Regions from separate parts of the Peribacillus sp. NPDC055009 genome, predicted to be linked through region 1. Evidence: riboswitches for the same ligand, from Rfam matches in the RefSeq annotation. Region 1 holds a riboswitch; the other holds the start of a gene.
What was found. Region 1 has a riboswitch for thiamine pyrophosphate ahead of tenA (thiaminase II). Riboswitches for the same ligand answer to the same signal wherever they lie in the genome.
Positions count from the first base shown of each region.

Region 1 (4,219 bases):
TACTGAAGCGATTGCCAGACGCTGTTTCATCCCGCCTGATAATGTTTCAATACTTGTATGGCCCAGGTTCAATCCTACTTTACGGAAATGATTTTGAATCTTCTCTTTCATTTCTTCTTTAGGGACGGAAAGATTCTCAAGGACGAAGGCAATTTCCTCATCGGCAAATGGCATGCAAAACTGACTATCAGGATCTTGAAAAACATACCCCCACGAAGAAGGGCATTTCAATTTTTCCGCTTTCATCGGTACTTCGATGGAATTCGGAATCAATCCGCTTAACACTTGTAAAAGGGTCGACTTACCACAACCTGATGGCCCCAACAATAGCACTTTTTCTCCTTGATCAAACGTTAATGATAGGTCCTTGAATATCAAAGATTCATCACCGGGATATTTCATTCTTAACTTTTCAACAGAAACGATTGGTTCCATGGCCCTCAACCTCTACTTTTGATCCAGTTCTGCATAATCTTTATTTGAAACCGGACGCACAAGATTTGTTACTCCTGTTGCTTCCAGGACTTTAACTAGATAATAAGCGGTCACACCTGCAAAGAATATGGAACCCACAAACCTCGCTATCATGAATAACGATAGATTCCAGGTTGAAAGCGCACCTATTTCCCCGTATGCAAAATCCATAATAACTGATGCCAGGCAGGAAGCTATCGCAGCTAAAACGGCCACCGGCATATTGAATTTTTTATATTTGAAAGCCATGAACACCAGTTCCGCGAACAAACCTTGTACCACCCCATATAACAGTACGGTCAGCCCCCATGGTGAACCAAGGAAGAACTCCCCGGAAGCTGCAGCTATCTCCGCCAAAAGTGCCACACCCGGTTTCCGTAAAATTAAGAAGGCGACGGGGCCAGCTATAAACCACATTCCATAAATAAGTTGATCCAGATGTAATCCTAACGGTTTAACGGAATAATAAATCGAACCCCAAAGGATATAAACGATTCCAAATGCTACCGCAATCACGATCGTGACCAATATGTCCGTTAATTTCAAACCTTTTTTCATTGTTTCATTCCCCTTTATACTTCTAGTGTTTCCTTATGCACAGGCCATGTCTCTAAACGATAAGCCATTTCCCAAAATGAGTATTCATATTGGCTGCTGAGGATAAAATGCTCTTTCATTCTTTCCTTATCTTCGTCTGTCACTTTTTCAGCAATCTCATCAAGCCTCGCAATTTGTTCTTCCACCAAAGTGCGGAACCACTCCCCTCCGTAAGCCGCTATCCATTCTTGATAAATCGGCTCCTCCGGCATGCACCCTTGCAGCTTTTCACCTATTTCATAATAAAGCCAGTAACACGGCAAGATAGCTGCAATAACATCTCCTAAATGTCCCGAATAAGCCGCACGATACATATGGGAAGTATAAGCATAAGCGGTCGGGGCTGGTTTGAAATTATCCCGTTCTTCTTTTGTGATCCCTAATCTCTCAGAAAAATTCTCATGAAGCTTCAACTCCGCTTCATATGTTCCTTGTGCATGGCCGGCAAGCCTGCTTGTTGTATGTAAATCAGTAGCTTTAACTGCTCCTAAAGCTTGAACCCTAGCAAAATGAGATAAATAATAGGAATCTTGCATAACATAGAAACGGAAACACTCCAATGGCAATGTGCCATCTCCTATTCCTGAAACAAACGGGTGATTAAAGCTAGCTTCCCAAATGTGATCCACTTCCTGACGAATTTCCTCTGAAAACTTCATGACCATTACCTCCAAATTATATTTTTTGAATGAATATTACGAAAAAAAACTTTTATCACCCCTTTTTTTGCAAACAAAAAACCACTTTCTTAAACGTAAAGAAAGTGGTTGTACTTGAAATAATACAGAAACGTATTGTTCCAGACCCCACTTCCCTACGCTGGTATAAACCAGATCAGGTTCTAAGGGTCTTAAAGTCATACTTTAATCTCAGCTTCTGCGGTAAAAATCAACTTTCACCTTTAAAGCACCCCTAGTGGTACAAATTGTATATTAAATTTCATTTGCCTTTATATTAACACGATAAATCCAATTGTCAAACGTATTAGAAAAAGTTTTCAACTTAATGATTTAGGGTTACTAACCTTTCAATCTTGCATATACACCATTTACCCGGCAGTTTAACGGCACTTTAATCAATGGGTTTCATTACGTAATTTCCTCGTGAATTCTACTCTTTTACTCGTGAATTTGGCCGGTTTACTCGTAAATTCAGCTGCTTTACTCGTGAAATTGATTTTTCTTGGGATTTCTGCTGCTTTACTCGTGAGTTTAGCTACTTTACTCGTGAATTCGTTTATTCTCTAAAAAACAATATTATACATTCGATGTTGCTTTTCGTTTTAATATTTTGCTCGATCTGTAGTTTATCATAGCTGCCATACTTCTCTTTCACATAACGCCCAGGCAGCCATTATGCTCGGAACAGTGAAGGCCATGAATGCATTTTGTGGTGAATAGTTTGCAGCCAGCAGTAATCCTATTAATGTCGGGGCAACAATCGCGCCAATTCTACCAAAAGCCAAGGCCCAACCTATCCCGGTGGACCTTATCTCCCGGGGATAATACTCGGATATATACGTATTAGCCAAATTCATCGTGCCGACTGTACAGGCACCTCCAAAAGCGATCAGAATATATAAGGCTGCTGCATTTGAGGTCAAACCTAATATGACAAAACAAACAGTACCCATTGCACAGAGGGATAAAAGTACTCTTCTATGGCCTATTTTCCCAACGAAGTACCCTCCAATTAACGATCCGCCAATTTGTCCTATTCCCGATATAAGATTGAAAGATAAACTGGATTAAAGGCCGTATCCGGACTGCCCATGACGGCCCCCCTCCCTATTCAACTATTAAAATTACTTGTTAACCGCATTGACGGCTACTTGCATCGGTTTGTTAAGCACTTCATCGACCATGCTAAAGTTCTTGTTTTTCTTATATTTATTATAAAATGACTTTCATTACCGCATTATCAAAAATCAGTGTTAAACTAACCATGTTCATTCATATTTCCAGCTTAATTAATAACGGACTTTTTTGTTCTTGACTTGAATAGATGAAAGTGGTGAGGAAAGTTTCAATTTTGCGTACATTTAGAAAGTTCTACCAATTTTTCGTGGATATACCTTTAAAAAAAGGAGTGGTTTTGAATTACCGTTACGAGGTAAAAGCTGTAATCGGAACAGGAAGCTACGGTATTATTTATCTTTGCAATGATTTGAAAAAAAAAGAAAATATAGTGATCAAGCAACTCCGGAAAAGTAAACGCCGCAGCAAAAAAGAGCTGAAGCAGTTTGAAAATGAAATTTCCATTTTACGAATGTTAAACCACAAAAACATCCCCAAATTTCACGATAAATTTTCACATGAGGGAAATGTTTATTTTGTGATGGATTTCATAGAAGGAGATAATTTGGAAGACCATATTTTCATGAATCATATAACATTCAATGAGAAAGAGTCTCTATTTTTTCTGGATGAGCTGGTCGGTTTAGTATCTTATCTACATGACCATGACATTTCCCATCAAGATTTACGTATACCAAATATTTTACTAAAGAACAATCAGCCCATTTTGATAGACTTTGGTTTGTCTAAAAAGATCAATTCGGCCGATTTTACTAAAGAATCCATGTTGCAGCTGAAAAGGCAGGATTTTTACGACTTGGGGGAAATACTTCTATATGTACTTTATACGACGTACGCCTCCAAAAGTAAAAAGACTCTTCCTTGGACAGAAGAGCTTTCGTTAGAAAAAGAAACCGTGCATTTACTGAACAGGTTATTAAGCATCCAAGAACCTTATTCAGATATTAAAGAAATCTCAATGGACCTGCAGGCTGCATTGAAGTCAAAGAAACTGAATTAGCTGCTACTGCCGCGCCCTTTTCTCTTGTAGCGGTCACTTCCACTCATGGGATACCTTTTGTAGCCTCGGCTGCTGCTGCTGCTGCTACCTCGGCGATAATGACCATGTCTTCGCTCACTGCTGCCTTGGGAAAGCTGTTTGATTTTTTTCATTATTTTCTTCAGCATATCTTTCACCTCTTTTATTTTGGTTTTAAAACTTGTTATTACTTAGCCTAACATAGTCACAGTATAAACCTTACTAATAAGTACTATAATTTTTTTTCATTTATGTTACATTCCATTACTGCTTCATGAAGTGGGCTTCTTTCATTGTTGATCATGAGAACTCC
Region 1 is NZ_JBSGVZ010000012.1:29,559-33,777, reverse strand. Features, by position in the region: gene ACWF5P_RS17780 (ATP-binding cassette domain-containing protein) at 1-435, opposite strand, end outside; gene ACWF5P_RS17775 (ECF transporter S component) at 448-1,032, opposite strand; gene tenA (thiaminase II) at 1,047-1,730, opposite strand; TPP riboswitch at 1,866-1,995, opposite strand; gene ACWF5P_RS17765 (MFS transporter) at 2,381-2,740, opposite strand; gene ACWF5P_RS17760 (protein kinase domain-containing protein) at 3,160-3,888, shown strand.

Region 2 (4,219 bases), on a different contig from region 1:
GGGAAATACCTTCCCCGCCTCTTAAAGGAAGGGTAAAGCTGCCATTCATCCTTTGGGCTATCTGGATTCGCTGCTGCTCGGTGTTAAACAAGCAGACAAGGGCGGAAATTAAGATCGCAGAGCGAAGGATCAATAAAGTATTGGATGAAGTCTTTGCAAAGGGGGAAAGGGATGTTTTGATCGTGAGTCATGCCGCCCTCATGGTATATATGAGGAAAGAGCTGATCCGACGGGGGTTCACCGGTCCCAAATTCAAGATTGCCAGTAATGGAAAGCTGTATGTATTTGAAAGATGATAAGTGGATAAGGGTTTCCCACTAGAAAAGGTAAGTCATTTTCCGAATAGTTATTCTTTTTTTATTGGTTGTGGTTTATTATTGTAATAGTGTAATTTTTACGAATTCAATAATAGGGAAAGAGGGGTGGACATTTTGCTGAAGGCAGTTTTTTTTGATTTAGATGATACATTACTATGGGATCAGAAAAGTGTAAAAGAGGCTTTTGTGGCCACATGTGAAGTGGCCAAGGAGAAATATGATCTGAATGTCGACGATTTTGAAGAAGCTGTGCGAAAGGAAGCGCGTGAGCTTTATTCTTCTTACGATACATATGCATTCACCCAAATGATCGGAATCAACCCATTTGAGGGGCTATGGGGAAATTTTCAGGATGATCATGATGAATTCAGGAAGATGGCCGGGATTGCACCGGCTTATCGGAAAGAAGCGTGGACGAGAGGGTTATTGGCATTAGGGATCGATGACCCGGAATTTGGACTTGAACTGGCAGAACGTTTCCCTGCGGAGAGACGCAAAAAGCCATTTATCTATGAAGAAACATTCCGTGTTCTGGATGAATTAAAAGGGAAGTATAAGTTGCTATTGCTTACGAACGGATCTCCTGAGCTGCAAAATACCAAACTTGAAATTACGCCTGAACTGGTTCCTTATTTCGACCAAATCGTGATTTCAGGCGCATTTGGAAGAGGTAAACCGGATGCCTCCATTTTTGAGCATGCTTTGGGGATCATGGAGCTTGATAAGGATGAAGTATTGATGGTCGGCGATAATTTAATGACGGATATCCTTGGAGCATCACGGGTAGGCATAAAGTCGGTTTGGATAAATCGCCATGATAAGGAACGGAATGAAGTGATTCCAACCTATGAAATCAAGCATTTAGAGGAGCTTTACCCTATCCTTGAGAGCCTGGGAAATTAATTAACGGCTCTTCTTCAAATAATAAATTTTTGATAGTTGTAATGAAAATATTAGGTCTTTCAAATTATTTACAGAATGAAATGGGTGAGATATAGTTACCCTGTAATCAATTAAATTATTCAGACTAGGGGTGTCCAATAAAAGTTGGGCTGAGAGAGAAGCGCTTAAGCTTCTTAACCCTCAGGACCTGATCTGGTTCATACCAGCGTGGGGAAGTTAGAATCTACTAAACAATGACATTTCAATTGGTCATTTCTGTAGCCATACTAACGTTAGCCAGGTCTTAAATATGAGATCTGGCTTTTTCGTGCGAAATGGATTGGATTTTGTCCTTTTTAAATGAACTTAAAAAGGAGAAATGAAATCATGATGAGTAATTCAGTAAATGACATGAACGTTTCAATTATGTCCAGTTTTGCCGGGAGTAAAAAAGTGTATGTTGAGGGATCTAGACCCGATATTAGGGTGCCCATGCGTGAAATTAAGCTAAGTCCGACTACAGGTTCATTCGGCGAAGAGGAGAATCCGCCTTTACGAGTATATGACACAAGCGGCTTTTATACGGATTCAGAATATCCCATTGATATTCATAAAGGTCTTGCCCCGATTAGACGCAGCTGGGTTCTGGAAAGGGAAGATGTTGAAGAGTATGAAGGGCGTGAAATAAAGCCCGAAGATAACGGGTATAAAAAAGAGTCACAAACGAAAGCAGAAATTTTTCCGGGATTGAAAAGAAAACCATTGCGTGCAGCAAAAGGGCAAAACGTAACCCAGCTCCATTATGCCCGAAAAGGTATCATAACTCCTGAGATGGAATTCATCTCGATCAGGGAAAATGTAGCCCCTGATTTTGTAAGAGATGAGGTAGCTAGCGGGAGGGCGATCATTCCGGCAAATATTAACCATCCTGAAAGTGAGCCCATGATCATTGGACGTAATTTTCATGTGAAAATAAATGCGAATATTGGAAATTCCGCTGTTAGTTCATCGATTGAAGCAGAAGTGGAGAAAATGACTTGGGCTACACGTTGGGGTGCAGACAACATAATGGATCTTTCCACCGGTAAGAATATTCACACGACCCGGGAATGGATTATCAGGAATTCTCCTGTGCCAGTTGGGACGGTTCCGATATATCAAGCATTGGAAAAAGTGAATGGAGTCGCGGAAGATTTAAATTGGGAAGTTTTCCGGGATACATTAATCGAGCAGGCTGAGCAAGGTGTGGATTACTTCACGATACACGCCGGAGTGCTTTTGCGATACATTCCCATGACAGCAAAGCGAGTTACGGGAATCGTTTCCCGGGGGGGCTCCATCATGGCACAATGGTGCTTGGCCCACCACCAAGAAAGTTTTCTCTATACTCACTTTGAAGAGATTTGTGAAATCATGAAGGCGTATGATGTCTCTTTCTCATTAGGTGACGGCCTCCGTCCTGGCTCCATTGCAGATGCAAACGATGAGGCTCAATTCGCTGAATTGGAAACACTTGGGGAACTGACGAAGATTGCTTGGAAGCACGATGTTCAAGTCATGGTGGAGGGACCCGGTCACGTACCGATGCATTTGATTAAAGAAAATATGGATAAGCAGCTGGAAGTCTGTCAAGAAGCACCATTCTATACCCTGGGACCATTGACAACGGATATAGCTCCTGGATACGATCATATCACTTCTGCGATTGGTGCTGCCATGATTGGATGGTTTGGAACGGCCATGCTTTGTTATGTGACACCGAAAGAGCATTTGGGGCTTCCGAATAAAGAGGATGTTCGTGTAGGGGTCATTACTTATAAAATTGCAGCCCACGCAGCTGATCTTGCTAAAGGCCACCCCCAGGCACGAAAACGGGATGATGCCCTTTCGAAGGCTAGATTCGAATTTCGTTGGAGAGATCAATTCAATCTTTCCCTCGATCCTGAAAGGGCAGTTGAATATCACGATGAAACACTACCGGCTGAAGGTGCCAAGACAGCCCATTTCTGTTCAATGTGCGGACCCAAATTCTGCAGTATGAGGATTTCTCAAGACATCCGTGATTTGGCGAAGGAAAAGGGTCTGGGCTTTGAGTCGGTAATCGATGAAGGTCTTAAAGAAAAAGCGAATGAATTTAGGAAAACGGACGGGGAAATCTATTTATGATTCCGATGAGAGGGAGAATTCGATGAATCGGGTAATCCAAATAAAAGTTGAAATGAAACAGTTGGAAACTCAATTGGAACAGCTGAAAAGGGAGCTGAACATTTTTCGCGAGAAGTGTAATCATGAATTTGTAAAAACTGATTATAGTCAACAATGCACAAAGTGCCACTTAATCGAAAGTCTGCAATGGTAATGATTCCTTAATCGTCCTTTCATTATCGGAATTAACCCCTTAATCATGTTGGGCATCCAATCACGATGTCAACATGATTAGGGGATATTTCATTATATTTACATGCTTGTTTTATTAATATGAAGTGGAGGAGGGACAGCCAGCCTTTTTCCTTATTCAATCTTAGGAATTCAGCACCCAATGCAGCTTTATTCGTATGGAATTGTGCGAACATCTGTGCAATATCTTCTCTGATGCATTGACCCATGATTTGGCTGCAAGCAACTAATCCTGCATTAATATCGATTGATACTGAAGCAGAGATTTCAGGATCTTGAAAACGTGCCCCGACTGGAATATCCTCCAAATTAGCTTTAGGCCTTTTAGGTGGTGACGGAGGCAGTCCTACGTTATTTTCTTTTAATAATGATTCAAGTTGGTCATGTTCCTGTTTCCCTTGATTGATCACTTCAACAAGTAATTTATGCAGGTCCTTGTCGCCAGTATGATTAAGCATAGTTTGATGACAGGCAAATCAGTCCTTTTGTAGTTGTTAGAAATGCCCATGTTCCAAATACCTCTCCGTAATGGATAGGCTCTTCTTTCGGATTACCGCTTAAAATTCCCATACCCTCCTCCTTGAAATTCACTATTTAACGGATTTAAGTTACCCTGAGTTCAT
Region 2 is NZ_JBSGVZ010000016.1:25,059-29,277, forward strand. Features, by position in the region: gene ACWF5P_RS20290 (histidine phosphatase family protein) at 1-296, shown strand, start outside; gene ACWF5P_RS20295 (HAD family hydrolase) at 432-1,220, shown strand; TPP riboswitch at 1,337-1,451, shown strand; gene thiC (phosphomethylpyrimidine synthase ThiC) at 1,587-3,365, shown strand; partial or broken gene ACWF5P_RS20305 (DUF3231 family protein) at 3,657-4,166, opposite strand.
Region 2: another riboswitch for thiamine pyrophosphate. It lies ahead of thiC (phosphomethylpyrimidine synthase ThiC); the one in region 1 lies ahead of tenA (thiaminase II).